Regions from separate parts of the Catenulispora subtropica genome, predicted to be linked through region 2. Evidence: riboswitches for the same ligand, from Rfam matches in the RefSeq annotation. Region 2 holds a riboswitch; the other holds the start of a gene.
The links. A riboswitch is a leader RNA that binds a small molecule or an ion and turns the genes downstream of it on or off. The one in region 2 is predicted to bind ZMP and ZTP.
Positions count from the first base shown of each region.

Region 1: another riboswitch for ZMP and ZTP. It lies ahead of ABD466_RS20590 (bifunctional 5,10-methylenetetrahydrofolate dehydrogenase/5,10-methenyltetrahydrofolate cyclohydrolase); the one in region 2 lies ahead of glyA (serine hydroxymethyltransferase).

Region 1 is NZ_BAAAQM010000023.1:13,764-29,179, reverse strand. Features, by position in the region: gene ABD466_RS20645 (MFS transporter) at 1-1,198, shown strand, start outside; gene ABD466_RS20640 (NAD(P)H-dependent glycerol-3-phosphate dehydrogenase) at 1,149-2,156, opposite strand; gene ABD466_RS20635 (lysophospholipid acyltransferase family protein) at 2,153-3,013, opposite strand; gene cofC (2-phospho-L-lactate guanylyltransferase) at 3,088-3,765, shown strand; gene ABD466_RS20625 (hypothetical protein) at 3,773-3,997, shown strand; gene ABD466_RS20620 (HU family DNA-binding protein) at 4,225-4,944, opposite strand; gene ABD466_RS20615 (SCO5555 family protein) at 5,077-5,361, opposite strand; gene leuD (3-isopropylmalate dehydratase small subunit) at 5,413-6,012, opposite strand; gene leuC (3-isopropylmalate dehydratase large subunit) at 6,028-7,434, opposite strand; gene ABD466_RS20600 (IclR family transcriptional regulator) at 7,550-8,266, shown strand; gene ABD466_RS20595 (outer membrane protein assembly factor BamB family protein) at 8,303-9,601, shown strand; gene ABD466_RS20590 (bifunctional 5,10-methylenetetrahydrofolate dehydrogenase/5,10-methenyltetrahydrofolate cyclohydrolase) at 9,703-10,566, opposite strand; ZMP/ZTP riboswitch at 10,593-10,679, opposite strand; gene ABD466_RS20585 (geranylgeranyl reductase family protein) at 10,697-12,007, opposite strand; gene ABD466_RS20580 (N,N-dimethylformamidase beta subunit family domain-containing protein) at 12,040-13,680, opposite strand; gene ABD466_RS20575 (demethylmenaquinone methyltransferase) at 13,685-14,380, opposite strand; gene ABD466_RS20570 (amidohydrolase family protein) at 14,518-15,416, opposite strand, start outside.
Region 2 is NZ_BAAAQM010000002.1:174,666-190,081, reverse strand. Features, by position in the region: gene ABD466_RS03045 (AAA family ATPase) at 1-93, shown strand, start outside; gene ABD466_RS03040 (DUF58 domain-containing protein) at 133-1,515, shown strand; gene ABD466_RS03035 (transglutaminase TgpA family protein) at 1,556-4,291, shown strand; gene ABD466_RS03030 (DUF3040 domain-containing protein) at 4,465-4,863, opposite strand; gene ABD466_RS03025 (methyltransferase) at 5,305-6,111, opposite strand; gene ABD466_RS03020 (DNA polymerase IV) at 6,486-8,123, shown strand; gene ABD466_RS03015 (GNAT family N-acetyltransferase) at 8,146-8,484, shown strand; gene ABD466_RS03010 (pirin family protein) at 8,500-9,459, shown strand; gene glyA (serine hydroxymethyltransferase) at 9,568-10,830, opposite strand; ZMP/ZTP riboswitch at 10,859-10,988, opposite strand; gene ABD466_RS03000 (class I SAM-dependent RNA methyltransferase) at 10,991-12,439, opposite strand; gene ABD466_RS02995 (potassium channel family protein) at 12,694-13,353, shown strand; gene ABD466_RS02990 (potassium channel family protein) at 13,353-14,027, shown strand; gene ABD466_RS02985 (alpha/beta hydrolase family protein) at 14,090-14,842, opposite strand; gene ABD466_RS02980 (DUF3159 domain-containing protein) at 14,883-15,416, opposite strand, start outside.

The DNA of each region.
Region 1 (15,416 bases), on a different contig from region 2:
GGCCGTGTCGGCGCTGTACTTCACGCTGATCGTGGGGATCCCGGCGCGGCAGGTCGGCACCGGTCTCACGATCGCGGGCACGGCCGGCCTGCTGGGCTCGGTGCCCGCCGGGATGCTGGCCGACCGGGTCGGGCCGCGGATGGTGCAGCTGGTCACCCTGGGCGTGCAGACCGGCACGATGGCGGCTTTCGTGTTCGTGCACTCGTGGTGGATGTTCACGACGGTCACGGCGCTGGACAAGGTCGCGGACGCCGCGAACAACGCCGCCCGGGGCGCGCTGATCGGCCGGGTCGGCGGCGAGCGCCCGGCCTTGTTCCGGGCCAAGCTGCGCTCCTTCGTGAGCGTCGCGGTGGTGCTGGGGACGCCGGTGGCCGGGATCGCCATCCAGATCGGCACACGCGCCGCCTACGTGACGCTGATCCTGGCGAACGCCGCCAGCTATGTGGTCTGCGCCCTGTTGCTGCTGCGGGTGCCGGAGTATCCGCCGATACCCCGGCCGGCGGGGAGCCGCCGGTTCGCGGCGCTCGCGGACCGGCCCTACGCGGCCTTCGCGGGTCTGAACGGCTTGCTGAGCCTGCAGGCTGTGGTCGTCGCGCTGGTGATCCCGCTGTGGATCACGACGCGCACGCAGGTGCCGCGCACGATGGCCGCCGTGGTGTTCGGGATGTTCTTCGTGGTCGGCGTGCTGCTGATGCAGCCGGTCGGGCGCCGGACCGAGACCGTCGCGCAGGGCGGCCGGGCCCTGCGGACCTCGGGGCTGGCGGTGGCGGCCGGCTGCGCCGTGCTCGCCGTGAGCGCCGAGGGTCCGCGCTGGGCGCAGGCGGCCGTGCTCCTTTTCGGCGCGGCGATCATCTGCGCCGCCAGTGTGTGGGCGCTGGCGGCGGGGTTCTCGTTGAGTTTCGGTCTCTCCCCCGCCCACGCGCAGGGCGAGTATCAGGGCTTGAACCTGCTCGGCCTCGACGCCGCCGCGGCGGTCGGCCCGGCGCTGCTGACCGCGCTGGTCCTGGGATTCGGCGGCCCCGGGTGGTTCGTCCTCGGGGCCGGGTTCGCGGCGGCCGGACTGCTGGGGCCGCCGGTCACGCGCTGGGCGCAGCGCACGCGGCCGGACACCGCCGACGCCGGTGCCGTCGCGGACGCGGCCCCCTCCCTCAGTGCCCGTGCCGCTCGGCCTTCAGCGGCCGGGTCATCAGCTCCTTGAGCATCTCGCCGGGCGAGCGGCCGTCGTGCACGATCGCCACCACCGTCTCGGCGATCGGCATCTCGACGCCGTGCCGGTCGGCCAGCTCCAGCACCGCCTCGCAGGACTTCACGCCCTCGGCGGTCTGCTTCACCTCGGCCTGCGCCTGCTCCAGCGTCAGGCCGCGGCCCAGATACACGCCGAACATCCGGTTCCGGGACAGCGGCGAGGCGCAGGTGGCGACCAGGTCGCCCATGCCGGCCAGGCCGGCGAAGGTGTACGGGTCGGCGCCCAGGGCCGCGCCCAGCCGCGCGGTCTCGGCCAGGCCGCGGGTGATCAGCGTGGCCTTGGTGTTGTCGCCGAAGCCCATGCCGTCGGCGATGCCGACCGCGAGGCCGATGACGTTCTTCACCACGCCGCCGAGCTCGACGCCGGTCACGTCGGAGCCGGTGTAGGTCCGGAAGTACGGCCCGTTCGTCGCGGCCTGCAGCCGCAGCGCCACGTCCTCGTCCCGGCTGGCGACCACGGAGGCGGCGGGCTGGCGGCGGGCGATCTCCGGCGACAGGTTCGGTCCGGACAGCACCGCGACGCGCTCCCGCCCGAAGCCGGTCACCTCGCGGATCACCTCGCTCATGCGCTTGGCGGTCCCGACCTCCAGGCCCTTCATCAGCGACACCAGCACCGTGTCCGGGCCGATCCGGTCGCTCCAGGCCGTGAGGTTCTGGCGCAGGGTCTGGGCCGGCACGCTCAGAAACGCGAACTCGGCCCCGGCCAGCGCCTCGGCCGGATCCGTGGTGGCCCGCACCGCCTCGGGCAGCCGGACGCCCGGGAAGTAGTCGGGGTTCTCGTGGGCGGCGTTGACGGCGGCGATCTGGTCCGGCCGCCGGCCGACCATCACGATCTCGTTGCCGGCGTCGGCCAGGACGATGCTCATCGCCGTGCCCCACATCCCGGTGCCGAAGACGGCGCAACGCCTCATGCGGTGTCGACCTGCTTTCCGATCTCGTCCTCGCCGGCCCCGTCGGCCCCGGCGCCGCTTTCAACGACCGCCGCGCCGTCGTCGTTCCGGCGGCCGGTACCGTTTCCGCCGCCCCCGCCGAAGCGGCTCCCGTCGCCGTTCTCCGGCACGAACCGCACCGCCGGCGGCTCCTCGCCGCGCAGCTTCGCCAGCAGCTCGGTGATCGCGTCCATGATGCGGTCGGTGGCCGCCTTCACGGTCTCCGGGGTCGTCGGCAGCGCCCGCAGATCGTCCAGGTCCACCGGAGGCCCGGCCAGAATCACCATCCGCTTCCGCGGCAGCAGGTGCGGCCGCCTCTCGGTGTAGGCGAGGATCTCCTGCGGCCCCCACTGCGCCACCGGGATCACCGGACAGCCGGTGGTCAGCGCGATCCGCGCGGCACCGCTCTTCGCCGCCATCGGCCACAGGCCGGGATCGCGGGTGATGGTGCCCTCCGGGTACACCGTCACCGCCTCGCCGGCCTCCACCGCGGCGATCGCGTCCCGCAGGGCGTTCGCCGCGTCGGCGGTGTCCCGGTAGACCGGGATCTGCTGGGCCGCCCGCAGGACGCTCCCGACGAACTTGTTCTTGAACACCCCGGACTTGGCCAGGAACCGCGGGATCCGCCCGTTGCCGTAGACGAAGTGCCCGAACGCCAGCGCGTCGACGTGCGACAGATGGTTGGCCGCGATGACCACTCCGCCGGTCTTCGGGATGTTCTCGCCGCCGCGCCAGTCCCGCTTCATCAGCAGCCTCAGCAGCGGCACCATGACCACGGCGATGAAGCGGAACGCCGGGCCTTGCTTCCTGGGCGGCCGGTAGGGGGTGGTGGAGGGCATCCCCCAAGTGTTCCCGAGTGCGGGGCGTCGGAACAAGTAGCGGGGTCCGCGCCCCGGCATGACAGGATCAAGGCATGCCCCGGTCAGCCCCTTCCGACGAGACACCCTGGTGCCTGGTGGTTCCGGTGAAACGGCTGGGGCGAGCCAAGAGCCGCCTCATCGGTGCGGACGTGCCGCCGGAGCTCCGGGAACGACTGGCCCTGGCGTTCGCCACCGACGCCGTCACCGCCGCCCTGTCCGCCACCCGGGTCGCCGGCGTCCTGGTGGTGACCGACGATCCCACGGCCGCCGCCGTCCTCGGCGCCCTGGGCGCGAAGATCGTGCCGGACGCGCCGGACGCCGGATTGAACGCCGCATTCGCCTTCGGTGCCGGAACCGCCCGCCGAATCCACGGCGACGGAATCGGCGTCGCCGCCTCGGCGGCGGATCTTCCGGCATTGCGCGGTGCCGAACTGGATATCGCTCTGGCGCGCGTCGCCGGCGACAAGCGCCATTTCATCGCCGACGCGCACGACATCGGCACCACCATGCTTTTCGCGCCGCCCGGCACGGATCTGGACCCCCGTTTCGGCGGCCCGTCGCGCGCCGCCCACACCGCCAGCGGAGCGGTGGAGCTCCCCGGGACGGACATCAGTTCGCTGCGACGCGACGTCGACACTCCCGCCGACCTCGTCGACGCGCTCCGCCTGGGCGTCGGTCCGGCCACCGCGGCGGTCTGGGCCGCGGGAAATCGGGCGGCTTCCGGTGTATAAACGGTCCGTGACGCGCACAGAGGTCCAAGGCACCGCTCGGGTTTTCGATCCGGCCACCCGCAGCGGCACGGTGCTGCTCGACGACGGCACCGAACTCGCCTTCGACACCGCCGCCTTCGACGCCGGCGGGCTCCGGCTGCTGCGCCTGGGCCAGCGCGTGAAGATGCGCCGGGACGACGCGGGGCGGATCGTCGCGCTGACGCTGGTGACGCTGCCGCTGCCGCTGCCGTAGCCGGCCGTCTCGGCCGCGACCACGACCGCGACCTGGCCGGGCCGGGCCGGGCCGGGCCGGGCCGGGAAGCGCAACGCCCCACAAACAAGCCGCAACGCACGAGGCGGTGCCCCGGTCACCCGGGACACCGCCTCGCACCGATGCTTCGCGTCACCGAAGCACCGTTTCACTCACCCTTCCGCCACGGACCACCTCACTGATCCATCACGGACGACCACTCGTGTCGGTCAGCGCTTCGCCGCGGTCTTCTTGGCGGGCGCCTTCTTCGCGGTGGTTCGCTTGGCCGGCGCGGACTTCTTCGCCGGCGCCTTGGCGACCTTCTTGGCGACCGGCCGAGCCGCCGCCTTCTTCGCCGGCGCCGCCTTCTTGGCCGGCGCCTTCTTCGCGGTCGCCGCCTTCTTCGCCGCCGCCTTCACGACGGTCGCCTTCTTCGCGGCGGCCTTCTTGGCGGGCGCGGCCTTCTTCGCCGGAGTCGCCTTCTTCGCCACGGTCTTCTTGGCGGCGGTGGCCTTGGTGGCCGTCTTCTTCGCCGGGGCCGCCTTCTTCGCGGCCGCCTTCGTCACAGTCTTCTTGGCGGCGGTGACCTTGGTGGCCGCCTTCTTCGCCGGAGCCGCCTTCTTCGCGGTCGCCGCCTTCTTCGCGGTGGCCTTGGCCGCCGCCGGCGCCTTCTTCTCGCCGTTGACGATGTCCTTGAAGCCCTGGCCGGCCTTGAACTTCGGCGCCGAGGACGCCTTGACCTTCACCGACTCGCCGGTGCGCGGGTTGCGGGCGGTGCGAGCCGGACGCTTGACCTTCTCGAAGGAGCCGAAGCCGGTGATGGAGACCTTGGTCCCCGAGGCGACCGACGCCACGATCGCGTCCAGCACCGCGTCGACGGCGTCCCCGGCATCCTTCTTGCTCGCACCGAGCTTGTCGGAGACGGCCTCGATCAGCTGGGCCTTGTTCATGTCTACCTACCCTTGGGGCTGTTGGTACGTCTTGAGCCTGATTTCGGCCGTACGTCGCAAGCTTGCTCCGTATCAGAACCAATCGCACCGTATGGGGGCGCCAGAGGGCGAATCAAATACCTAGGGGTTAAATCACCCTTGTGTCGCAGTGTTTTTCCCAGAAGGGGTGTCTGCGGGGGCTGAAACGGCCCCGGGGACGAGCACCGACAACTCGTTGAAGAAAGCTTCCAGCCGGTGTGCCGCGATCGTCACGTCGTGGCGTGCCAAAGCGGTGATGGCGAGCACCCGCTTGGTGAGTTCGGCCCGGCGCTGCGCCGGGATCCGCGGATCGCCCAATGCCTTGTGGGCGTCCTTCAGGCGCGCGGCGAACGCCGCGTAACGCGAAGGGCGGGGCCGCGGGGGCAGATCCGATGGCATTCACCAATAGTGCCCCCGGGCCCCGCCCGGGAAAAAACTGATCAAGCAGACTCAGGCCGCGGCGGGCAGCGTCCGCGGCTTGAACGCCGGCCGCTCGGCCTCGAACTCGTCGATCGCCTCAGCGTGCCGCAGCGTCAGGCTGATGTCGTCCAGCCCCTCCAGCAACCGCCAGCGCGTGTAGTCGTCCACCTCGAAGGTGAACACGTGCCCCTCGACGCGCACTTCGCGCGCCTCGAGATCGACCGTCACCTCCGCCTCGGGGTGGTTCTCCAGCAACTTCCACAGCAGCTCGATCTCGTCCTGGTCCAGCACCGCGGTCAGCAGCCCGTCCTTGGCGGAGTTGCCGCGGAAGATGTCGGCGAACCGCGCCGACAGGACCACCTTGAACCCGTAGTCCTTCAGCGCCCACACGGCGTGCTCGCGCGACGACCCGGTCCCGAAGTCGGGGCCGGCCACCAGGATCGACACCCCCTGGTACTGCTCCTGGTTCAGGATGAACTCCGGATCGGCGCGCCAGGCGGCGAACAGCCCGTCCTCGAAACCGCTGCGGGTGATGCGCTTGAGGTACACCGCCGGGATGATCTGGTCGGTGTCGACGTTGGAACGGCGCAGCGGCAGCGCGCGCCCGGTGTGCGTCGTGAACTTCTCCATGATCTCTGGTCTCTCCTAAGCAGCCAGGTCCGACGGGGACGACAGCGTCCCCCTGATCGCGGTGGCGGCGGCGACCAGCGGCGACACCAGGTGCGTGCGGCCGCCCTTGCCCTGGCGGCCCTCGAAGTTGCGGTTGGAGGTGGAAGCCGAGCGCTCGCCGGGCGCCAGCTGGTCCGGGTTCATGCCCAGGCACATGGAGCAGCCCGCGAACCGCCATTCGGCGCCGGCTTCCAGGAACACCTCGTGCAGCCCTTCGGCCTCGGCCTCCAGCCGGACCCGCGCCGAGCCCGGCACGACCAGCATCCGGACGCCGTCGGCGACCTTGCGGCCCTTGACGACGGCGGCCGCGGCGCGCAGGTCCTCCAGCCGGCCGTTGGTGCACGAACCCAGGAAGACCGTGTCCACCTTGATGTCGCGCAGCGGCGTACCGGCCTCCAGGCCCATGTACTCCAGCGCCTTGCGCGCGGCGACCTTGTCCACCTCGGCCTCGAAGTCGGTCTCCGGGTCCGGGACCGACGCCGCCAGCGGCAGGCCCTGGCCCGGATTCGTGCCCCAGGTGACGTACGGCGTCAGGGCGTCGCCGTCGATGACCACCTCGGCGTCGAAGGTCGCGCCCTCGTCCGTGCGCAGCGTGCGCCAGTACGCGACGGCGGCGTCCCAGTCGGCGCCGGACGGCGCGTGCGCGCGGCCCTTCAGGTACGCGAAGGTGGTCTCGTCCGGGGCGATCATCCCGGCACGGGCACCGGCCTCGATGGACATGTTGCAGATCGTCATCCGGCCTTCCATCGACAGTTTCTCGATGGCCTCGCCGCGGTACTCCAGGACGTAGCCCTGCCCGCCGCCGGTACCGATGCGCGCGATGACGGCGAGCACGACGTCCTTGGCGGTGACGCCCTCGGCCAGTTCCCCGGTGACCGTGACCGCCATCGTCTTGAACGGCTTCAGCGGCAGCGTCTGGGTGGCCAGCACGTGCTCGACCTCGCTGGTGCCGATGCCGAAGGCCAGCGCGCCGAACGCGCCGTGGGTGGAGGTGTGGGAGTCGCCGCAGACCACGGTCATCCCGGGCTGGGTCAGGCCCAGCTGCGGGCCCACCACGTGCACGATGCCCTGCTCGGCGTCGCCGAGCGGGTGGATGCGCACGCCGAAGTCGGCGCAGTTCTTGCGCAGCGTCTCGATCTGCAGCCGGGAGACCGGGTCGGCGATCGGCTTGTCGATGTCGAGGGTGGGGGTGTTGTGGTCCTCGGTGGCGATGGTGAGCTCGGGGCGCCGCACCTGGCGGCCGGCCGCCCGCAGGCCGTCGAAGGCCTGCGGCGAGGTCACCTCGTGCAGCAGGTGCAGGTCGATGTAGAGCAGGTCGGGCTCGCCTTCGGCCGAGCGGACCACATGGTCCGCCCACACCTTCTCGGCCAGGGTGTGGGGCATCGTCGCTCCTGTCTTCCCACTTGTTCGCATCTGTCGCCCTCCGCCGGCGCGGCCTGTCGATCTTTCCGGTCCGCACGCCTTGCGTCTCGGGATCTGAGACGGCAGAATTCGGTCTATGGACAACTCTAGCGGAGTCGGCGTCCTGGACAAGGCCGCCGTCGTACTGAGCGCCCTGGAGGCGGGCCCCACAACCCTGGCCGGCCTGGTCACCGCCACGGGTTTGGCGCGCCCGACCGCGCACCGCCTGGCGGTCGCGCTCGAACACCACCGTCTCGTATCCCGGGACATGCAGGGCCGTTTCATCCTCGGCCCCCGGTTGCAGGAACTGGCCTCGGCGGCCGGCGAGGACCGGCTGCTGGCCGCGGCCGGGCCGGTGCTGGCCGCGCTGCGCGACCACACCGGCGAGTCCGCGCAGCTCTACCGGCGCCAGGGCGACCTGCGGGTGTGCGTCGCGGCCGCGGAGCGCATGTCAGGGTTGCGCGACACCGTGCCGATCGGCTCGGCACTGCCGATGACCGCCGGCTCGGCCGCGCAGATCCTGCTGGCCTGGGAGGAGCCGGACCGGCTGCACCGCGGCCTGCAGGGCGCCCGGTTCACCGCCACGACGCTGGCCGGTGTGCGGCGTCGCGGCTGGTCCCAGTCGGTCGCCGAGCGCGAGCAGGGTGTGGCCTCGGTCTCGGCGCCGGTGCGCGGCCCCAACAACCGGGTCATCGCCGCGGTGTCGGTGTCCGGCCCGATCGAGCGTCTCACCCGCCAGCCGGGGCGCCTGCACGCGCAGTCGGTGGTCGAGGCCGCGGCCCGGCTGAGCGAAGCGGTGAAGCGGGGCTCGTAGCGGACGGCGCGCGGGCACACTGGACGCGTGAGACGGATGAGACTCGCACGAGGCCGACGACACAACGGCGTGTCCGTCGCCCGGCTCGCCGGCGCCCTGGCGGCCCTGGCCCTGTTCGCGGCAGCGGGATGCTCGAAGAGCGACGCCGGGCCGACGCCGAAGCCCGCGGTCTCGACACCCGGCCCCGGCTCCACGACGGTGTCGAAGGTCACACTCGACGGTCCCGTCTACGGAATGCCGGCCGACAGCGGCGACGGCGTCTTCGCCGCGACGGAGAACAACACGGTCTACGCCCTCTCACCGACGGACGGATCGGTGAAGTGGAGCAAGCACTTGGCCGAGCCCTTCCGGCCCCACGGATGCGGGAACATCGTTCCCCTCGGGATCACCGGCGCACCGGTCTACGATCCCGCTTCCCGTCTTGTCTATGTGGTCGCCGAGGACGCGACCGCCCACCATGTGCTCTACGGCCTCGCGGCGGCCGACGGCCACGTCGTCTCGCACGTGGAGGTCGACCCGCCTTTCGGCGACCGCGACTTCCTGCAGCAACGGCCGGCCCTGACCCTGTGGCACGGACACGTGTTCGCGGTCTTCGGCGGCCTGGCCGGCGACTGCGGCGACTACACCGGCGCGGTCGCATCCGTCGACACCGCCTCGGGATCCGTGCAGTGGTTCGAGGCCTCGACCTCCGGCCGCGGCGGCATGTGGGCGCCGGGCCGACCGGCGGCCGGACCGGACCGCCTGTACTTCTCCATCGGCAACGGCAACGCCGACAAGGCCGGCGACCCCTTCGACGGCACCGACTCCGTGGTCGCCCTGGACGAGAACGCCAAACGCGTCGACCTGTTCGCCCCGGCCTCCTGGGCCTCCGACAACGCGAACGACGCGGATCTGGGCTCGATGAACCCGCTCCTGGCCGCCGGCCACGTGATCATCGCGGGCAAATCAGGCCAGGGATACCTGCTGGACCCGAACCACCTCACGACCGCGACCGCCTTCCCCGCCTGCGCCGCGTTCGGCCAGGCGGCGTCCGCCGGGGACGTCGTGTACCTGCCGTGCGCGGACGGCACGCGCGCGTTCCGGATCAGCGGCACCCAGCCGACGGCCTTGTGGCACGCGGCGAAGGCGAACGGCCAGCCGGTCCTCGACGACGGCCGCCTCTGGGTCACCGATGGGGACGACGGCGTACTGCTCGCGCTCGATCCCGCCACCGGCGCGACGACCGCGCGGGTCAGCGTCGGCGCGTTGCCGCACTTCGCCACGCCGACCGTCGTCGGGGACAAGGTGTTCCTGGGGACGATGGAGGGCGTGGCGGTGGTTTCGGCCGGCACGTGAGCCGATCGGTCGGCGCGGCCCTGGGATGCGGGATGGACCGCGCCGCGTAGAGTCGAAGTACCTTGATTCAGTCGCCGCGCCGGAGCGCTGCCGCCGCCGCGCTAACCCCGCGCGACCTGCCACCGGGCCGCCGCCACCGTCTGCTCCAGCAGCACCGCGATCGTCATCGGCCCGACGCCGCCGGGCACCGGCGTGATCAGGCTCGCTTTCTCGGCGGCCGAGGGGAAGTCCACGTCGCCGACGTTGCCCGGGTTGTATCCGGCGTCGATGACGACCGCGCCCGCCTTGACGGCGTCCCCGGTCAGGAACCGCGGCCTGCCGACCGCGGCGACGAGGATGTCGGCTCGGCGCGTGAGGGCGGCCAGATCCGCAGTCTTCGAGTGGCAGTAGGTCACCGTGGCGTCGCGGGCCAGCAGCAGCATGCCGACCGGTTTGCCGAGGATCGGGCTGCGGCCCACGATCACGGCGTGGCGGCCGGCGAGGTCGACCGAGTACGCGTCCAGCAGCCGCAGGATCCCGCCGGGGGTGGCGGAGGCGAAGCCGGGCTCGCCGAACGCCATCGCGGCGAAGGAGTGCATGGTCACGCCGTCCACGTCCTTCTCCGGGGCGATGGCCTCGAAGGCGGCGCGCTCGTCGATGTGCGGCGGGACCGGGTGCTGGAGCAGGATGCCGTGCACTTCCGGGTCCTGTGACAGGCCGGTCAGTGTCGCGACCAGTTCCGCGGTGGTGGCCGTCTCCGGCAGTTCCACGTGCCGCGAGCCGATCCCCGCTTTCGCACTGCGGTTCTGCTTCATCCGGACGTAGGTCACCGAGGCCGGGTCCGAGCCGACCAGAACCGTCGCCAGACACGGCGTCACGCCGGCCTGGGCCTTCAGCGCGGCGGCGTCCGCAGCCGCCTGCTCCACGATGCGGCGGGCGACCGCCGTGCCGTCCATGAGCAGAGCAGAGGGGATTCCAGCAGACATGGGCGCGCCTCCCGGGCGTCGATGTGACGAATCGCCCAGGCGCACGGCAGAAGACGAGGTGTCAGGCCGCTCCCCGGTGGTACCCCACCTCAGCGCCAGTCACGGCCCGACACCCACTGTAAATCAGGACTCAGGCGTCCGGGGCGATCTTCGCCATCGCGTTGATGATGCGGTCCATGGAGTCGCCGCCCTTGGGGTCGGTCAGGTTCGCCAGCATCTTCAGCGTGAAGCGCATCAGCATCGGGTGGGACAGGCCGCGCTGGGTGGCCAGGCTCATCACCTTCGGGTTGCCGATCAGCTTCACGAACAGGCGGCCCAGGGTGTAGTAGCCGCCGTAGGTGTCCTTCAGGGCGCGCGGGTACGCGGACAGCGCGCGCTCACGCTCGAGGCCGGCCGGGCGGGCCAGGGCCTGGGCGATCACGTCGGCAGCCAGTTCCCCCGATTCCATGGCGTAGGCGATGCCCTCGCCGTTGAACGGGTTCACCATGCCGCCGGCGTCGCCGACCAGGAGCACGCCGCGGGTGTAGTGCGGCTGACGGTTGAAGCCCATCGGCAGCGCGGCGCCGCGGATCGGCTCGGTGCGGTTCTCCTCGTTGAAGCCCCACTCCTCGGGCGTGTTCTTCAGCCAGGAGCGCAGCAGGTCGGGGTACTTCACGTTGCGGAACGACTTGGTGGTGTTCAGGATGCCCAGGCCGACGTTGGAGGTGCCGTCGCCCATGCCGAACACCCAGCCGTAGCCCGGCAGCAGCCGCTCGCCGTCCCACAGCTCCAGCCACGACTCCAGGTAGTCGTCGTTGGTGCGCGGCGACTTGTAGTACGTGCGGTACGCCACGCCCATCGGGCGGTCGTCGCGCTTGTGCAGACCCAGCGCGATGGACAGCCGGGTCGAGTTGCCGTCCGCGGCCACCACCAGCGGCGCGTGGTAGGCGGTCTCGCGCTTGCCGCCGTCGGCGTCGGTGACGCGCGCCGTCACGCCGATCACCCGGTTGCTGCGCGGGTCCACGATCGGGCCGGTGACGTTGGTGCCCTCCCGGAGCCGGGCCCCGGACTTCTCGGCCTGCCGGGCCAGGATCTGGTCGAAGTCGGCGCGCGGCCGCACCAGGCCGTAGTTCGGGTACGCGGCCAGGTCCGGCCACGCCAGCTCCAGCCGCATGCCGCCGCCGATGATCCGCAGGCCCTTGTTGTGCAGCCAGCCGGCCTCCTCGGAGGTGTCCACGCCCATCCGCACCAGCTGCTTCACGGCGCGCGGCGTGAGGCCGTCGCCGCAGATCTTCTCGCGCGGGAACCGGGCCTTCTCCAGGAGCAGCACGTCCAGTCCGGCGCTGGCCAGGTGGTAGGCGGTCGCCGAGCCCGAGGGCCCGGCACCGACCACGATGACGTCGGCGACGTTTTCCGAGGGCACAGCCTCGGCCGGGGCGGTGGAAGCAGTTTCGGCGGTCACACGGCCGATTCTAGAGCCCCCGATATTCAAACCTACGGTGCCTGCCCGCCTTCACTGGGAGCGGGCTTGAGTCGCGTGGTGTTGTCTTGGGCCGGATGGTCCTTGCCGGCCGGTCCGGCGGCGAACGCCAGCAGCATGGTGGCGGTGACCTTCTGCGCGAAGGCGTGCGCCGGGCCGTCCATCTTGTCCGTGCAGCCGCCGTCCACGAGCGCGCAGTTCCAGCGCATGGTGCCGGTCGAGAACACGCCGGCGCCGGAGGGCACGGTGTAGTACGCGGCGTCGGCGTAGGACTTGGTCTTGCGGCAGGTGATCGGCGAGTGCGAGATGGCCTGGATCGGGTGCGGCGTGCTGCTGTCGGAGACGACCCGGTCGTACTCGACGCCCACCAGCCCCTTGAAGGCCTGCCCGGCCTTGGCGTCGGTGCCGGCCAGCAGCCAGGAGCCGGGGTCGTAGACGACGAGGTCGGCGTTGGCCGGGTTGCACTCGTAGAGCACCCCGGTCAGGACGTTCTCCGGCCGCGGCTGCGGCGGGTACCGCCAGTCCTGCGTGGACTCCGCCGGATCGGTGACGTGGATCGGGTCCTCGGCCGCGTCCTTGTAGTCGACCTGGACGCGGTCCTTGCCGAGCGGCGAGTCCTGGAACCGGATGTGCCGGAACACCGCGTTCGCGCCGAGGAAGGCGATGTTGGTCCCGGCGTCCCGCGCCTTGGTCACAGTGTCGCGCATCTGCGCCGACCAGTACTCGTCGTGCCCGAGGGTGATGATGGCGCGGGCGCCCTGGAACAGCCCCGGGTTCTCGTGCAGGTCCAGGTCGGTCGCGTAGGCGAGCTGGAGGTCGTGCTCCGAGGCGAGCTTCTCAGCGAAGACGATCGAGGACTGCTCGTAGGTCTGGAAGCGGTCGGCACCGGTGGAGTCGTAGGGCCGGTCGTAGGAGACGATGCGCGCCCGGTGCGCGTAGTCGTTCTTCGGACCGCCGCTGTAGAGGTCGTAGCCGCCGTACTCGTTGTAGGCCTGCCACGTGGTGACCGCGTTGATCAGCACCACCTTGCCGGCGGTGGACGTCGACTTGACGGTGATCGGGACGAACCGCGATCCCTTGGTCCCGGCCTTGCCCTTCGCGTCCACCGGGTCCAGGCGGATCAGGTACGCGCCCTCCGGCCAGCCGGCGGTCGACACGGTCAGCGACGGCTGCCAGGCCGTGGTGACGGTGTTCACCTGGGGCTTGACCGTGGCGCCCGGCTGGACCGCGCCGGGCGTCGGCGCGGACTTCCACACCTCGCGGCCCTGCGCGCCGTTGTAGTACCCGATACGGAACGCGGTCGCGGTGAATTGCTGCGCGACGGTGTTCACGTAGAGCTTGAACGACTGGCCCGACGTCACCGCCACCTGGTCGGCGTAGCCCTCGATGCCGTGGTCCTCGCCGCTGTCGATGCCGTTCTTCCACGCCGGCGTGCCCGGCTTGGCGTTCTCGGCCTTCACGCTGAACGCACCGGCCAGAGCCGGCGCGCCGTTGTCCGCCGCGCCTCCGGGGACGCCGCTGCTCGCCTGGGAACCGCCGGGACCGCCTCCGCCCTGCCCCGGCTTCTTCGAGCCGTCTCCCGAGCAAGCCGCGGCCGATGCCAGCATGAGCACCGCCGCGGCGAGCCCCGTCGCCCGCCTTATTCGAGCCTTCACAGGCTCAGTCTTCCTTGATCCCGCGATGCAATGCGACGATTCCCCCAGTCAGGTTACGGTGCGCGACCCGCCGCCAGCCGGCCTTGCCGATCACCGCGGCCAGCTCTCGCTGGTCCGGCCACGCGCGGATGGACTCGGCGAGGTAGACGTACGCGTCCGGGTTCGAACTCACCTTCGTCGCGACCGCCGGCAGCGCCTTCATCAGGTATTCGATGTAGACGGTGCGGAAGGGCGCGAAGGTCGGCCGGGAGAACTCGCAGACCACCAGGCGCCCGCCGGGCTTGGTCACCCGGTGCATCTCGCGCAGCGCCGAGTCGGTGTCCTGCACGTTGCGCAGGCCGAAGGAGATGGTGACGGCGTCGAAGGAACCGTCCCGGAACGGCAGCCGCGTGGCGTCGCCGGCGGCGAACGTGAGGTGCGGCAGGCGGCGCTTGCCGACCTGCAGCATGCCGAGGGAGAAGTCGCAGGAGACCGTCTGCGCCCCGGCCGCGTGGAACGGCTGGGTGCTGGTGCCGGTGCCCGCCGCGAGGTCCAGCACGCACTGACCGGGCCGGGCGTCGACGGCGTCGCGGACGGCGCGGCGCCACAAGCGCGTCTGGCCGAGCGCCAGGACGTCGTTCGTCAGGTCGTAGCGTTCGGCCACGCCGTCGAACATGGCGGCGACTTCGTGGGGCTGCTTGTCCAGCGATGCTCGGCTCACGGGCCGATTCTCTCACCCGGCCCGCGGCTCCCGACGTCGCGGTGGGGTCGGGAGCCGCGGCGAGCCGCCGACCGCCGGGATGCGCGCGCGGAACCGGCGTGGTCCGGCGTGGTCCGGCGTGGTCCAGCGCGGCGCCGTCAGACCTTGCGGTGCACGATCGTGCCGCCGAGCACGGTGGCCACGCACCGCCCGTGGTCGATCAGCAGCCGGTACGGGTCGGCGGTCGCAGAGACCGCCGCGCCGGTCGCCTCCGAGTCCTCGGGCACCGCGAAGACCGCGAAGTCGGCGCGCACCCCGGGCTCCAGCCGGCCGACCCGCTCCGGGCCCTCGGACAGGCCCAGCGCGACGGCGCCGCCGAGCGTCGCCGCCTCGACGATGCGCTGGTCGAGGTCGTCCGCGGTGTATCCCTGCTCGCGGGCGACGGCGCGCAGCGCGCGGGCCTCGTCGAGCAGGTCCAGCGACGGCGACGACGCGGCGGAGTCCGTCCCGATCCCTATCGGCGAGCCCTCTTCCAAGTACGCGGCCACCGGCGGCCGGCCCGCGTCCAGGATCCGGTTCGAGCGCACGCACAGCGCGACGGCCGTGCCCCGCTCGCGCAGCAGCGCGCGATCGGACGCGCTGACGTGGATGCCGTGCGCGATGTGGCAGTCGGCGCCGAGCGCGCCGCGCGCGTCGGCCCACTCCACCGGCGTCAGGCCGGTGCCGCGGCCGAGGATGTCGGAGAAGTCCAGGCCGAACTGCTTGGCGTTCTCGGCGAACGGGCCGGTGCCGCTCAGCACGTACTCGGACTCCTGCAGGGTCTCGGCGATGTGCGGGTGCAGTCGCTTGCCGCGCTCGTGCGCTATGGCGACGCAGTCCTCGTACACGCCGGTGCTGATGGTGAACGGGGTGTGCGGGGAGACGCCCCGGACCGGGGCCCCGGCACCGTCCACCGCCGCGAGGAACTCGGCCCGCCGACCGGCCGCCCAGGAAGCGTCGTCGGCGAAGACCGCCTCGATGTAGGCCACGCCCCGGATGCCCGAGCGGGCGATGGCCG
Region 2 (15,416 bases):
ATCAGCCGCCGCACCACCGAGCAGGTGGTGGCCGGGCTCGTGAGCTCGGTCCCGGTGCCGAGCCTCGGCGGCGCGGCGCATCTGCGCCGCTAGCCGGTCCCACGGACCCACGACGAGGGCAGGAGGGCACCGGTGTCCGCCCAACAGAATCAGAACACGGAGAGCTCCGACGGCCGCGGCGGGCGGCTGGCCGGGCTGACCACCCGCGGCCGCTCGTTCCTGGCCGCCGGCCTGGCCGCGATGGCCTGCGGCATGCTGTTCGACTACAAGGTGCTGCTGCGGGTCGGCGCGATGCTGGCGATGCTGCCGCTGATCTCGATCATGGTGCTGGCGCGCACTCGCTACCGGGTGTCGTGCCGGCGCGCGCTGGAGCCGGCCCGGGTCGGGGTCGGCCAGGAGGCGCGCGTGCACCTGCGGCTGGAGAACGTCTCCCGGCTGCCCTCCGGCACGCTGCTGGTCGAGGACCGGGTGCCGTACGTGCTCGGCTCGCGGCCCAGGTTCGTGCTGAACAAGGTGGAGCCGCACGGCCGGCGCCGGGTGGTCTACCGGGTGCGCTCGGACGTGCGCGGCCGCTACCTGCTGGGGCCGCTGGCGCTGCGCCTGGCCGACCCGTTCGGCCTGGTGGAGCTGTCCCGCTCGTTCTCGGCGCAGCACGCGCTGACCGTGACCCCGCAGGTGCACCTGCTGCCGAACGCCCCGGTGGGGCAGGCCTGGAGCGGCCGCGGCGAGGGGCACGCGACCTCGGTGGCGGCCGCCGGTGAGGACGACATCGGCACCCGCGAGTACCGGCACGGCGACGACCTGCGGCGGGTGCACTGGCGCTCGACCGCGCGCACCGGCGAGCTGATGGTGCGGCGCGAGGAGCAGGTGTGGCAGAGCCGGGCGACGATCCTGCTGGACACCCGGGCCATCGCGCACCGCGGCGACGGCCCGGCCTCGTCCTTCGAGTGGGCGGTCTCGGCGGCCGCCTCGATCGCGATCCACATGGCCCGGCACGGCTACGCGGTGCGGCTGCTGACCGAGACCGGCCAGGCGGTGACCGCCGCCGCGCACGACTCCTCGGCGATCGGCCTGGACTTCGAGGGCATGCTGCTGGACGCGCTGGCCGTGGTGGAGATGAGCAACGCCGCCACCCTGTCCGGCGCCAACGCGATGCTGCGCCAGGGCGGCGGCGACAGCCTGGTGATCGCCGTCCTCGGCGATCTGAGCGGCGACGACGCCTCGGAGCTGGCGCGGGTGCGGCACTCCACGACCTCGGGCGTGGCGTTCGCGATGGACACCGCCTCCTGGCTCGGCGGGCGTCCGCTGGCCGCCGCGCAGGCCCGGTTCCAGGGCTCGGCGCAGGTGCTGCGGGTCGGCGGCTGGCGGGTGGTGGAGGTGGAGCCCGGCGACCGGGTGCCGGACCTGTGGGAGCAGGCGGCGCGGCGCGGGTCCGGGATGATCGGGACGGTCGGGACGGCCCGGGCCGCCGGTGCCGCCGAACCGGCCGCGACAGAACTGGGGGCGGCGCGATGACCGCCCGACGGGGTACGGGGACTGACACAGGGGGCATCCGATGACGGGCCGCGCGCGCATTGGCATCGCGGCGGCGGTCGCGCTGCTGCTCACCTCCGCCGGGCTGCTGCGGCTGCTGGCCCCGGGCACCTGGATCTGGCCCATCGTGCTGGCGGTGGCCGTCTCCACCGCGGCCGGCGAGCTGTTCCGCCGGCTGATCCGGCCGCGGCCGCTGGTCGTGGCCGCGCAGGCGGCGGTCGTGTTCTGGTACGCCATGGTGCTGCTGGCCCACGACGAGGCGTTCGGCGGCGTGCTGCCCACCTTGGCGGTGTTCCACAAGCTCGGGGACCTGTACTCGGCCGGCGCGCACGACATCCGCAACACCTACGTCGGCGGCGAGGCCACCACCGGCATCGCCGCGATCCTGCTGCTGTCGCTGAGCGCGCTGGCGGTGCTGGTGGACGCTCTGGCCGCGACCTACGCGGCCGCGCCGCTGGCCGGCCTGCCGCTGCTGGCGCTGTACCTGGTCCCGGCCACCCGCAGCGGCGGCGGCTACGACTGGTTCGCGTTCGGCCTGGCCGCCGCGGGCTACACGGCGCTGCTGTCGGCCGAGGGCCGGGACCGGCTGGGGCGCTGGGGGCGGCCGCTGGTGCACGCCGGCAGCCGCCGCACCGGGGCCGACGGGCGGCCGAGCCCGGCGGCCAAGGCCAAGGTCGACACCGGCCCGATCGCCGCCACCGGCCACCAGATCACCACGCTGGCCCTGGTGCTGGCGGTGCTGGCGCCGGTGCTCCTGCCCACGGTCAGCGGCGGCCTGTTCGGCATCGGCCCGAACAGCGGCGGGGGCGGCGGCCCGGGCGGCCACAAGAGCAGCGGCGGCCACTTCAGCCAGAAGCTGGACCTGCACGCGAACCTGAAGTCGACGTCCGACGAAGTGGTCCTGACCTACACGGCGAACAAGGCGACGTACCTGCGGTTCCAGACCGCCGACATCTTCCAGGCCAAGGTGAAGGGCGAGGCGTTCATCCCGAACGCGCAGGCGGGCCTGCGAGCCTTCGGTCCGAACGGGGAGATCTCCGGCTCGGTGCCGGGCTATCCCGCCGACGCGCCGGCGCCGAAGCTGATCAACGTCCACGTGACCATCAAGTCCCCGGTGGCCACGGAGGACCACAAGGGCGGCAACAACGCCCTGCCGCTGCCGTACCCGACTCAGTCGCTCCACCCGCCGGCGACCGGCTTCAACATCGACGAGGAGAGCCTGGCGGCCCTGGGCCCGGGCAGCATCGACGCGGGCCTGCAGTACGACGCCGTCGCCTACGACATGTCGCCGGACGCGCTGTCCCCGGCCGTCCTGGCCGCCGCCAAGATCCCCACCCGCGACGAGGTCGCGGCGCTCGGCATGACCCGGGACCTGGAGACCAGCGGCGTGCCCCAGGACGTCATCGACCTCGCCGCGACCGTCACCAAGGACAAGACCAACCCGGTCGACAAGGCGATCCTGATCCAGAACTACTTCCAGAAGGGCAACGGCTACACCTACAACCTGGACGTCCCGTCCGACAAGACCGGCGCCGAGGCCATGGACTACCTGCTGAAGTACAAGCAGGGCTACTGCCAGTACTACGCCGAGACGATGGTCGCCATGGCCCGCTCCCTGGGTATCCCGGCCCGCGTGGCGCTGGGCTTCACCCCCGGCGCGTCCCCCAAGGGCGACGGAACCTACGAGGTCCGGACGCACGACTACCACTCCTGGCCGGAGCTCTACTTCGACGGCATCGGCTGGCTCCGCTTCGAGCCGACGGTGGGCATCGACAACATCGCCCTCAGCGCCGGCCACGGCCGCGTCCCGCAGTACAACACGGTGGTGCCCAGCGCCACCTCGACGCCGACCACGGCGCCGACCACGTCCTCCTCCGCGAACGCGGGCGCCACGAACGACAACAACTGCCCGATCAACGTCCGCAAGGCCGGCGGCTGCAACGACACCTCCGACGGCACGGTGGCCGCGCCCAAGGAGAAGTTCAGCTGGCTCGGCTGGTTCGGCTCGGTCCCCCGCTTCCTGCAGTACTGGCTGTTCGGTGGCTCCGGCTACGCGATCGCCCTGCGCTTCATCCTGCTGGTCCTGCTCCTGCTGGCCTGCATCCCGATGGTGATGCGCAAGGTCCGCCGCCGCACCCGCGGCAAGGTGGCCTCCGGCCGCGCCACCTCCCGGCGCGGCGCCAAACGGGGCGCCGACAAGCCGGACCCCGAGGACGACGAGAAGCTCGACTGGCAGTCCGCCGACGCCCCGTCGTCGCGCCGCCCGGAATCCGACCCCGAACGCCTCCGGATCCTGGCGGCCTGGGCCGAACTCCGCGACAGCGCCACCGACCTGGGCTACTCCTGGCCCTCGTCGGAGACCCCCCGCCAGAGCGCCCGCCGCATCACCAAGCAGGCGCACCTGTCCCGCCCGGCCCAGGAGGCCATGGACCGCGTCACCGGCCTGGCCGAGCGCGCGAACTACGCCAGGACCCTCCGCCGCCCCAGCCTCGGCGGCGCGGCGCCGACGCGGAACCTGATGGACGACGTCAAGGTCATCCGCGCCGGGCTGGCCGAGCCGGTCTCGCGCCGCACGCGCCTGCGCGCCACGGTGCTGCCGCCGTCGGCGCTGGCCGCCTTGCGGGAACGCCGCGAGGACCTGACCGGCCGCGTGTACGAGCGGCTGCAGGGGACCGGGACGCAGCTGCGGTCCCGAATGTCCGGTGCGGGGACGCGGCCGGAGGGCCGGGCCGGCGAAGGGCGGAAGCCACGGCGGTGACCGCGGAACGCGGCGCGAAGGCCGGGCCCCCGCAGCGGAGCCCGGCCTTCGTCCTCCACGGTGAGGGCTCACGGGCCTTGAGAGCAAGACAGGCAAGAAAAACCGCTGGTTCGACGCTCGACGACGTCGGACCAGCGGTTTTCCGTCTCTCTGTCCCGGGGGGGCTGCGGGGCCTAGAGGTTCCCCTCGTCCCTGCGCCGCTGCCACCGTTCCTCGAACCGCCGCATCGTGGGCGCCCGCCCGGCCTTGCCGGCCGCGGCCCGGACCTTGCGCCGGGCCACCGGCACGATCTCGCCGGGGGCGGGGATCCGGCGCCAGCTCGCGTAGGCCAGCCAGGCGCAGCCCAGCATCACGACGAAGCCGGCGACGCTCAGCACGATCAGGGAGATGACCACGCCGGCCACCAGCATGCCGAGGCCGACCACGAACCCGGCCACAGCCAGGAGGGCACGGCGTCGGAACAGTGCGCGCAGGTCCGCTCCCTGCAGCGCGGAGGCGAACTTCGGGTCCTCCGCGTGCAGCGCGCGCTCCATCTGCTCCAGCAGGCGCTGCTCGTGTTCAGACAGCGGCACTTGGCGAATCCTCCCAGCGTCCACAGCCACACATAGGCGGTGACTGTTCTAAGAATAGGCAGACCCCGGGATCTATGAAAGCTCCCGCAGGACCGATCCGAAGACCCCTTCATCCGAACGATGCCCGCGTATGCGCTGGGCTACGCATGCGTTGATCTCCGCTTGGAGGTCCCTCTCTTACAAGAACGCTCCGTAGGGCGGAAAGGTTCGCCCCGAGGCGGGGAACGGCATTACCAAATCCTTGCCCAAACGCTCAGGGCGCGCTCGGGGAGGGGGCCGAGCGATGCTCGACCGCCCGCGTGGAATGCCTGCAAATGCGCCCAAACAGGCTCAAGTGACTCTCAAGAGCGACTCCGGGGACACCAGAGTCGGCAGAGACTCCTGGGACGGCCTCGGGCCGCCGCACTTGGTCGCTTCGGCCGGTCGCCCGAATCGCCCGCGCTATTCGTCCGCGCCGGCCGCACCGCCCGCGCCGCCCGCGCCGCCCTTGCGGGCCAGCAGGTGCAGCCGCCCCGCCACCGCCCGGAACTCCGGCCGGTCCGCGACCGCCGCCTCCAGGGCCGCCAGATCCGCCGCTCCGTGGGGTTCGGCGTCCACCAGCGCCCCCGGCACGAGGTCCGTGAACACCCGCACCCCGTGCACCGTCTCCACCGCCAGCCCCGCTCCGCGCAGCAGCACGGTGAGCTCGTCCTCGGAGAAGCGCGCGGCCAGCGGGTCCTGGGCCCCGAACCGCCCGCTGGGGTCGGACAGCGCCCGCCGCGCCTCGGCGAAGTGCCCGCCCAGTGCGCGGGCCACCACCGCGGCCGTCCGGTTGGCGGCCAGCACGCTGACCACACCGCCGGGCCGCAGCACCTCGGCGACCGCGCGCAGGCCCGCCGCCGGGTCGTCGGTCATCTCCAGCACGCCGTGGCACAGCACCAGGTCCACGCTGCCCGGCTCGACCTGCTCCAGCAGCCCGGCGAGGTCACCCTGTACGGCCCGCAGCGCCTCCTTCGGGACACCGGCCTCGGAGGCCCGGCGCTCCAGCGCGGCCAGGGCGTCCGGACTCGGGTCCACGACGGTCACCCGGTGGCCCAGCTCGGCCATCGGGACCGCGAAGCCGCCGGTGCCGCCGCCGACGTCCAGCACGTCGCGGGGGCCGTCGGCGTCGAGCACGGTGCGCAGCGCCGTCCACAGGACCGCGGTCCGGGCCTGCGCGCGCCGGGTGGCGGGGCTGGGGGCGGTGGCGCTGGCGGCGCTGTCGGCCATGGGCGGTGCACTCCTGCGGGTCGGCTGGCTGCCGGTCGGGCGGTCGAACGGCAGGCGGGCGGCGGTCGGTCGGCGGTCGGGCCGGTCGGGCCCCGGTCGGGCCCCGGTCCGTCGGCAGTCGGGCCCCGGTCGGGCGGCGGTCGAACACGACGGTGATCGGCGCTCGGAGCCAGCGTAGTGGACCGGATCGGCGGGGGCCGGAGTGTCTCGCGGGGCGCGGCGTGCAGCGCGGGGCGGAAGGCGGGACTGCGGCGTGCGGCGCGGGGGCGGAAGGCGAGCCGCACCGTGCCCGAGACGCCGCCGCCGGGCCCCGCGCAGGTGGGCGCGGCCAATCCTGCCAGCACCTGTCAGTGTCCCGGTGCACCATGGAACACGTGCGCAGCGTGCCCTCCATCCTCCACGTCGACCTGGACGCGTTCTACGCGTCGGTGGAGCAGCTGCACAAGCCGAGCCTGCGCGGCAAGCCGGTGATCGTCGGCGGCGTCGGCGTGCGCGGCGTGGTGTCGACCGCGTCCTACGAGGCGCGCGCCTTCGGCGTGCACTCCGCCCTGGCCACCGGGATCGCCCGCCGCCGGGCGCCGAACGCCGCGTATCTGATCCCCCGCTTCGGCGCGTACCAGGCCTACAGCGAGATCGTCATGGGCCTGATGCACGACCTCTCGCCGCTCGTCGAGCCGCTGAGCCTGGACGAGGCGTTCCTCGACGTGTCGCATCTGTTCGAGCCCGGGGACACGGCCGGGCCCGAGGCCGGGGCGCGGCGGGCGCGGGAGATCGCCGGCGGCCTCCGGGCCCGGATCAAGGACGCGACCGGCCTGACCGCGTCGGTGGGCGCCGCGTCGTCCAAACTGGTCGCCAAGATCGCCTCGGACGCCGAGAAGCCGGACGGCCTGGTCGTGGTCGAACCCGGCGCCGAACAGGCCTGGCTGGACCCGCTGCCGGTGCGCGCGCTGTGGGGCGTCGGCCCGGCCACCGCCGAGCGGCTGCGCAAGATCGGCGCCACCACCGTCGCCGAGCTGCGGACGCTGACCCGCCAGGAACTCGTCGCGGTGCTCGGCACGAGCTACGGCGCCTCCCTCTACGCCATCGCCCGCGGCCTGGACGACCGGGACGTCTCACCGGACCGGGAGCTGAAGTCGGTCAGCGTCGAGGACACCTTCGCCGAGGACCTGCTGGACCCGGCCACCATCACCGCCGAGATGGACCGGCTGGTCACCCGGCTCAGCTCGCGGCTGCGCCAGGCCGGTCGCTCCGGACGGACGATCAGCATCAAGGTCCGCGGCCACGACTTCACCACGGTGTCCCGCTCCGAAACAACGGCCGGTCCCACGGACGACCCGGCGGTCATCCGCGCCGCCACGCATCGCATGCTGCCCGGCGCGGTCGCGGCCGCGACGCAGGCCGTGCCGGGGGTCCGCCTGCTCGGCGTGGGGCTCAGCTCGCTGGCCGAGTGGGCGCAGCTGGACCTGTTCGCCGCGGTCGAGGAGGACCTGCTCGACGAGGACGACCTCGACCCGGAGATGTGGGCGGACGACGACGCGGAAACGAACGCAGACACAGACACAGCCACAGACACAGCCACAGACACAGACGCCGTCGCCGACTCGGCCTCCGGGCTCGGTTCCGCGGAGGGCGCCGGCGACGCCTCCGACCCCGGTCCCGGCCCCGACCCGGCGGACCCCGCCCACATAGCCACGCCAGTCCTCACGGTCGAAGGCGAGCGCTCCCCCCGCCAGTTCGGCCCCCTGCCCCCGGGCACCCGCGGCGCGGTCGACGCGGCGCGCGCCGAGCGCCGCTTCCTCCCCGGCCAGGACGTCGACCACGACGAGTTCGGCCCCGGCTGGGTCCAGGGCGCTGGCCTGGGGCGGGTCACGGTCCGCTTCGAGACGCCGTGGTCGGAGCCGGGCCGCATCAAGACCCTGCGCGCTGACGACGAGGCCCTGCACCTGGTCGACTCCGCGGCCGTCGCCCGGGAGGCACTGGAGCGCCGGGAAGCTCGTCGGGCGCAGCCCTGACCTCCGCATTACCATCGGCCATATGACTGAAGAGCCCACCAAGACAGAGGTCGTCGACAACGAACTCGAAGACCGTTTCGAGGTCTGGTACGGCGGCCGCCTCGCGGGCTTCGCCGCCTACCGCCGCCGGGGCGGCGCGACGATCTTCGTGCACACAGAGATCGCCGACGAGTTCGGCGGCAAGGGACTCGGCACGGTGCTGGCCCGGCGGGCCCTGGACACGACCGTGGAGCGGGGCGAGACCATCGTCCCGATCTGCCCTTTCATCAGCGCCTACCTGCGCAAGCACCCGGAGTACGAGGAGCACGTCCGCTGGCCGGACTCCCAGGCGGCGGACCCGGCGGACCCGGCCGGCCGCTGAGAGGCCGCACCGACGATGAGCAACCTCGACGCCAACCCCGCCGAGCAGGACTGCCCCGCCAAGGGCGACCCGGGCCCGGTCGCCGAGCTGTACGAGGCCCGCGACGTCCCCCTGGGGGGCGTCCGCGGCGTCCACGTGATGCGCACCCTGCCGCAGCGGGTGCTGCCCACCGTGGGCGCCTGGTGCTTCCTGGACCATTTCGGCCCCCATGACACCCCGATGCACGTCAACCCGCACCCCCACATCGGCCTGCAGACCGTGACCTGGCCCTTCCAGGGTGAGATCCGCCACCGCGACAGCGTGGGCTCCGACGTCGTGGTGCGGCCCGGCCAGCTGAACCTCATGACCGCCGGCCACGGCATCGCCCACTCCGAGATCGGCACCACGCCCGGCCAGATCGGCCACGGCCTCCAACTCTGGACCGCCCTCCCGGCCGGCCACCGCGCCACGGCGCCCCACTTCGAGCAGCACCGGGACCTGCCGCTCTACGAACGCCCGGGCCTCCGCGCGATCGTCTTCATGGGCACTCTGGACACCGCCACCTCCCCGGCGACGACGTATTCACCGCTGCTCGGCGCCGACCTCACGGTGAACCCGGGCGCGGACGTGACCATCCCCTTGACCCACTACCACGAGCACGCCCTCCTCCTCATCGAGGGCGACCTCACCGCCGCGGACACAGACCTCCCACCTGGCCCACTCCTCTACCTCGGTACGGGCCGCAGCGAACTGACCCTGTCCAGCCGCACCGGCGCCCACGTGATCCTCCTCGGCGGCGAACCGTTCCGCGAGGACATCGTCATGTGGTGGAACTTCGTCGGCGGTTCCCACGAGGAGATCGAGGAAGCCCGGGCGGGCTGGGAGAAGCGGGACCAGGAGCGCTTCCCGGACATCGCCGGGCACACGGTAGAGGAGCGGATTCCCGCGCCGCCGTTGCCCGGGGTGCGGCTGAAGCCGCGGGGGCGGGGGCACTGAGAGGGCTGTCTCTCTGACACCAAGACGTTGAAGGGGCGCTCCCCACACGGAGCGCCCCTTCAACGTTCTTCCTTCTTCGGCGTACCTACGCCTCAGGTACAAAAACCCTTAGTTCCACCCGGGCATCGGGTACTGCTCCATCAGCTCCCGCACCTCGCCCGCGATGCGCGCGTACTGCTCGGTGTCGCCCTTCGCGGCGGCCTGGACGGTCTCGTCCATCCACGCGGCGATCTGGGCCATGTTCTCCGGGAGGAGGCCGCGGGTGGTGATGGCGGCGGAGCCCAGGCGGATGCCGGAGGGGTCGAAGGGCTTGCGGGGGTCGAAGGGGACCGAGTTGTAGTTCAGCTCGATGCCGGCGGCGTCCAGGGCCTTGGCGGCGACCTTGCCGGTGACGCCCTTGGGGGTCAGGTCGGCCAGGATCAGGTGGTTGTCGGTGCCGCCGGAGACCAGGTCCCAGCCGCGCTCGGTGAGACCGGCGGCCAGGGCCTTGGCGTTGGCCACGACGGTGGCCGCGTAGGTGCGGAACTCGGGCTGCGCGGCTTCCTTCAGCGCCACCGCGATGCCGGCGGTGGTGTGGTTGTGGGGGCCGCCCTGGAGGCCGGGGAAGACCGCCTTGTCGATCGGGGTGGCGTACTCCTCGGTGGTCATGATCATCGCGCCGCGGGGGCCACGGAGGGTCTTGTGCGTGGTCGTGGTGATCACGTCCGCGTAGCCGACCGGGGTGGGGTGCGCGCCGCCGGCGATCAGGCCGGCGATGTGGGCGATGTCGGCGACCAGGATGGCGCCGATCTCCTTGGCGATCTCGGCGAAGGCCGGGTAGTCGATGGTGCGCGGGATCGCGGTGCCGCCGCAGAAGATGACCTTCGGGCGCTCCTTCAGGGCCAGGTCGCGCACGTCGTTCATGTCGACGATGCCGGTCTCGCGGGAGACGCCGTACGCCACCGGGTTGAACCACTTGCCGCTCACCGACACCGGCGAACCGTGAGTGAGGTGGCCGCCCGCGGCCAGGCCGGCGCCCATGAAGGTGTCGCCGGGCTTCATGAACGCCAGGTACACCGCGAGGTTCGCAGGGGAGCCGGAGTACGGCTGCACGTTCGCGTGGTCGACGCCGAACAGGGACTTGGCCCGGTCGATGGCGATGGTCTCGATCGGGTCGATGAACTGCTGGCCCTCGTAGTAGCGGCGGCCGGCGTAGCCCTCGGAGTACTTGTTGGTCAGAACCGTGCCGGACGCCTCCAGGACCGCGGTGGAGACGTAGTTCTCCGACGCGATCATCCGGATCTTCTCGTACTGGCGGCGCGCCTCGTCCTCGATGAGACCGGCGATCTGCGGATCTTCCTTGGCAAGCTCGGGAATGGCGGGCGAGTGCATGTGATGCCTCCTCGGGCGTCATCGTCCGAAGGGACACCCAGGCGCACGGTGCCCGCTCTGTCTCTACGCTTCCTGGTGGTCGGTTCCACCTCCGCGCGCTCCCATAAGGACCCATCCCTATGAAAAGCGTGCGTTCTGCGCCAGTCGCGATGTATAGATGCTATCGCTGTGCGGGTTCCAGGAGCGCCACGCATTCCACATGCCGGGTCATCGGGAACAGGTCGAACGCCCGCAGGTCGGTCAGCTCGTAACCGGCCTCCGCGAAGTACGCCACGTCCCGCGCCAGCGCCGCCGGGTCACAAGCCACGTACGCCACCGCGCGCGGCTTCAAGCCCGCGATCCGCGTGCACACCTCACGTCCGGCCCCGGCCCGCGGCGGGTCCAGCACGACGACGTCCGCGCTGTCCGGCACGTAGCGGTCGTCCGCGAGAACCTCGTCCACAGAGCCCTCTACGAGATCCACCCACGGGAACTCCCCGCTCTCCTCCACGTCCTCCTCGAACCCGAGGTTGTGCGCGGCGTCCCGCACCGCCTGCCGGTCCAGCTCCACGGCCAGCACGGACCCGTCCTCGCCGACCGCCTCGGCCAGCGGCGCGGTGAACAACCCGACGCCGCTGTAGAGGTCCAGGGCGGTCTCCCCTTGTGTCGGGTCCAGGAAGTCCAGGACGGCCTCGGTCAGCACGTCCGGCGCGGCGGGGTGCACCTGCCAGAACCCGCTGCCGCTTACCCGCCACGTACGGCCCTCGGCTACCTCGCGCACATAGGGGCGTCCATGGATGCGCTGCACTCCGGAGATGTGGGTGTTCCTGGAGACGCCCCGGAGAACGGACACCTTTACGTCCGCGTCCACATAAGGCATCTGCTCCCCGCGCGCAGGTGTCACGACAAGGGCCCGGTCCGCCGAGCCCGTGGCCGCGATCACCTCAACGGACTCCATCCCCGGCCAGTCCCGCTGGAGCGCTCCGACCTCGTCCACTCCAGCGGACGCGATGGCGCACTCCTCCACCGGCACCACCTCATGCGACCGGTGCTTGCGGAAACCCAGCTGCCCCTGGGGATCCACCGCGAACTGCACGCGGGTCCGCCAGCCGAACGGCGAGCCGACCTCCTCGACGACCACTTCGCGGTCCAGTTTCGCGAGGCGCCGCAGTTGCTCCTCAACCACCTGCCCCTTGAGCCTCAGCTGAGCCTCGTAGGCCACGTGCTGCCAGTCGCAGCCGCCGCACAGTCCGGGCCCGGCGTACTGGCAGGGAGCCTCCACACGATCCTCAGAGGCCTCGAGGATCTCCACTGCGTCGGCACGCCAGAAGGAGTCCTTGGCGTCCCCCTCGGTCACGAGGGCGATCACCCGCTCGCCCGGCAGGGCATGCCGCACGAATACCGCACGGCCCTCGTGGCGGGCCACACAGAAGCCGCCGTGCCCGGGCGGGCCGACCTCGACCTCGATCCGCGTGCCGACGGCGTCACCGACGCGCTCGGAGCGTTCCTGACGGCCTCGCCGGTCCGGCCGGCCTTGAGAGCCGGGGCGGTCCCCACGGCCGCTCTGGGCGGCGTTGCGGCGGCCGGGATCGGCGTCTGAGGGGCGGCGGCGAGCTGCTGGTCGGTTCACGCGTCCCAGCCTATGGGGTGCCGGTGCGACGCACAGACGGGTGCACGGATGAGCGTGCGTGTGCCCCACGCATTCCCCGGCCGAAGCCCGCCAGAAGCAGGCCGGGGAGTGTGAGTGGGCCCCACGCATTCCCCGGCCGAAGCCCGTTAGGAGCGGGCCGGGGAAGGTGAGGGAACACGTCCTCACGCCCCGTAGTACCGTCGAGATACGAACATCGAAAGTCTCATCGTCCGAAGTCTCCCGAGAGGGCCAAAGTGCACGTCGTCATCATGGGGTGCGGCCGGGTGGGGTCCACCCTGGCGCACAGCCTGGAGGATCTCGGCCACACGGTCGCGATCATCGATCAGGACCCGGGAGCCTTCCGCAGGCTGAGCCCGCACTTCGCGGGCCGCCGGGTGACCGGCACCGGGTTCGACCGCGACACCCTCGCCGAGGCGGGGATCGCGGAGGCCGGCGCGTTCGCCGCGGTCTCCAGCGGCGACAACTCGAACATCATCGCCGCGCGGGTGGCGCGGGAGAACTTCGGTGTCGAGAACGTCTGCGCGCGCATTTACGACCCGCGCCGCGCGGAGATATACCAGCGTCTGGGCATCCCCACCGTCGCCACCGTGCGCTGGACCGCCGACCAGATGCTGCGGCGGCTGCTGCCGGCCGGCTCCACCGAGCTGTGGCGCGACCCCAGCGGCCAGGTGGCGCTGATCGAGGTGCACGTGGATCCGGGCTGGATGGGCCACCGGGTGGCCCGCCTGGAGGAGGCCGCGGAGGCCCGCGTCGCGTTCCTCACCCGGCTCGGCGAGGGCGTGCTGCCCGCCGCCGACACCGTGCTGCAGGACGGCGACCTGGTGCAGGTCATGGTGGCCCCCGGCGACGTGGCGCGGGTCGAGGAAGTTCTCGCGAAGGGACCGAGCACCTGATGCGCGTCGCAATCGCCGGGGCGGGCAACGTCGGCAGCTCCATCGCCAAGGAGCTGCTGGAGAACGGCCACGAGGTGCTGCTGATCGACCGCGACCCGTCGCGGATCGCGGTCGAGGGCCTGCCGACCGCCGAGTGGCTGCTGGCCGACGCCTGCGAGATCTCCTCGCTGGACGAGGCGGCCCTGCAGCGCTGCAACGTCGTGGTCGCGGCCACCGGCGACGACAAGGCCAACCTGGTCGTGTCGCTGCTGGCCAAGACCGAGTACGGCGTGCCGCGCGTGGTGGCCCGCATCAACCACCCGAAGAACGAGTGGATGTTCGACGAGAAGTGGGGCGTGGACGTCGCCGTCTCCACCCCGCGCCTGCTGTCCGCGCTGGTCGAGGAGGCGGTCTCGGTCGGCGACCTGGTCCGCCTGCTCCGCTTCAGCCAGGGCGACGCCAACCTGGTCGAACTGACACTGCCGAAGGACACCGCCCTGGTCGGCACCACGGTCGGCGAGGTGGCCTGGCCGGAGGACACCGCCCTGGTGACCATCATCCGCGGCGGCCGCGTGCTGATCCCCTCGCCGGAGGAGCCGCTGGCGGCCCTGGACGAGCTGTTGTTCGTGGCGCACGTGGACCGCGAGGAGGAGCTCGAGGACCTGCTCTCGCCGGCGATGTCGTCAGAGAGCTGAGCTCCCGCCAGGAAGCGGATACGAGGGGCCCGCGGGATCGTTCCCGCGGGCCCCTCGCGCTCTCACTGCACGTGCTTGGCGATGAAGGCGAAGACTTCGTTCTTCACCTGCGGCCACAGGTCGACGCCGTGGTCGCGATCGTTCTTCAGGATGTGCAGCGTCTTGTCCTTCTCGGCAGTGGCGTCGTACATCCTCTGCGCGTCAGTGGCGAACCGTGAGTCCTCGTCGCCTGCGAAGAAGGCGACCGGGACCTGGAACGTCTTCACCGCGGAGACCGCGTCGGCCGGGCCGTAGGCTGTGGGGCCGGACAGCGACACCACGCCCTGCACCGCCGGAGTGACCTCGCCGGCCGCCGCCAGCACCGCGCTGCCGCCCATCGAGGCGCCGATCAGCACGATCTTCTGGTGGCCCCGGGCCCGCAGCTGCTCGACGGCCTTGGCGACGTCGGTGTCGATGCCACCGCCCATGGTGATCGCCATGACCGTGTAGTCATTGGCCGGGAAGTCGGTCCAGATCGACGACCACTGGCACAGGGTGGCGTCCACCTGATGGGCCAGGACGACCCCGATCGGGCCGGTGCCGATCGTGTACGCCTCGACGTTGTGGCCGTTGCCGCCCTCGAAGTGCGTGACGTGCTTCGCCGCATCGGGGTCGCCCTGCAGACAGGTCGCGTCGATGGAGGGCGACGTGCTGGGCGTGCCGGGCGCGCTGGACGGTGCCGCCGCCGGGTGGGAAGCGCTCGAGGAGCACCCGGACACCGCCAGGACGGCTACGGCCGCCAGTGCGGGCAGAGCATCGAGAACGTGTCGTCGCATGCCCGGTGTGACGCGTCGACCGGCGCGTCACGTTGCGGTGTCAGGCGGGCTCGTCGCCCTCGGCCGTCCCGGCCCCCTCGGCCGGCTCCGGCATCACCGGCGGCGGCGCGTTCTTGATCATCTGCCAGGCGAAGTACAGGCAGGCCAGGTAGGGCGGGTAACCCAGCACCAGCCGCATCACGCCCAGCGCGGTGGTGTGGTGGGTCAGGTACAGCGGCACCTGCACCGCCAGCTTCACCGCGAACAGCCCGGCCAGCAGCCAGGTGGCGTTGGTGAACGCCCGCAGCCGCCCGGGCACCTGCTTCCAGGTGGTCATCTCGCCGGTGATCGGCCCGATCATCAGCCCGACGATCGGCCAGCGGGCCAGCGCGGTGCCGGCGAACAGCAGGAACGACCCGAGGTTGATCAGGATGCCCGGCAGGTAGTAGTTCTGCGCGTGCCCGGAGAACTTCGCGAACGCCGCGCAGACCAGGACGCCGAACAGGCCGGAGAAGGCGTGCTGGAGCGTCTCCCGGCGCAGCAGCCGGATCGCGAACATGACCACGGCCACCGCGACCGAGCCGATGACGGCCGG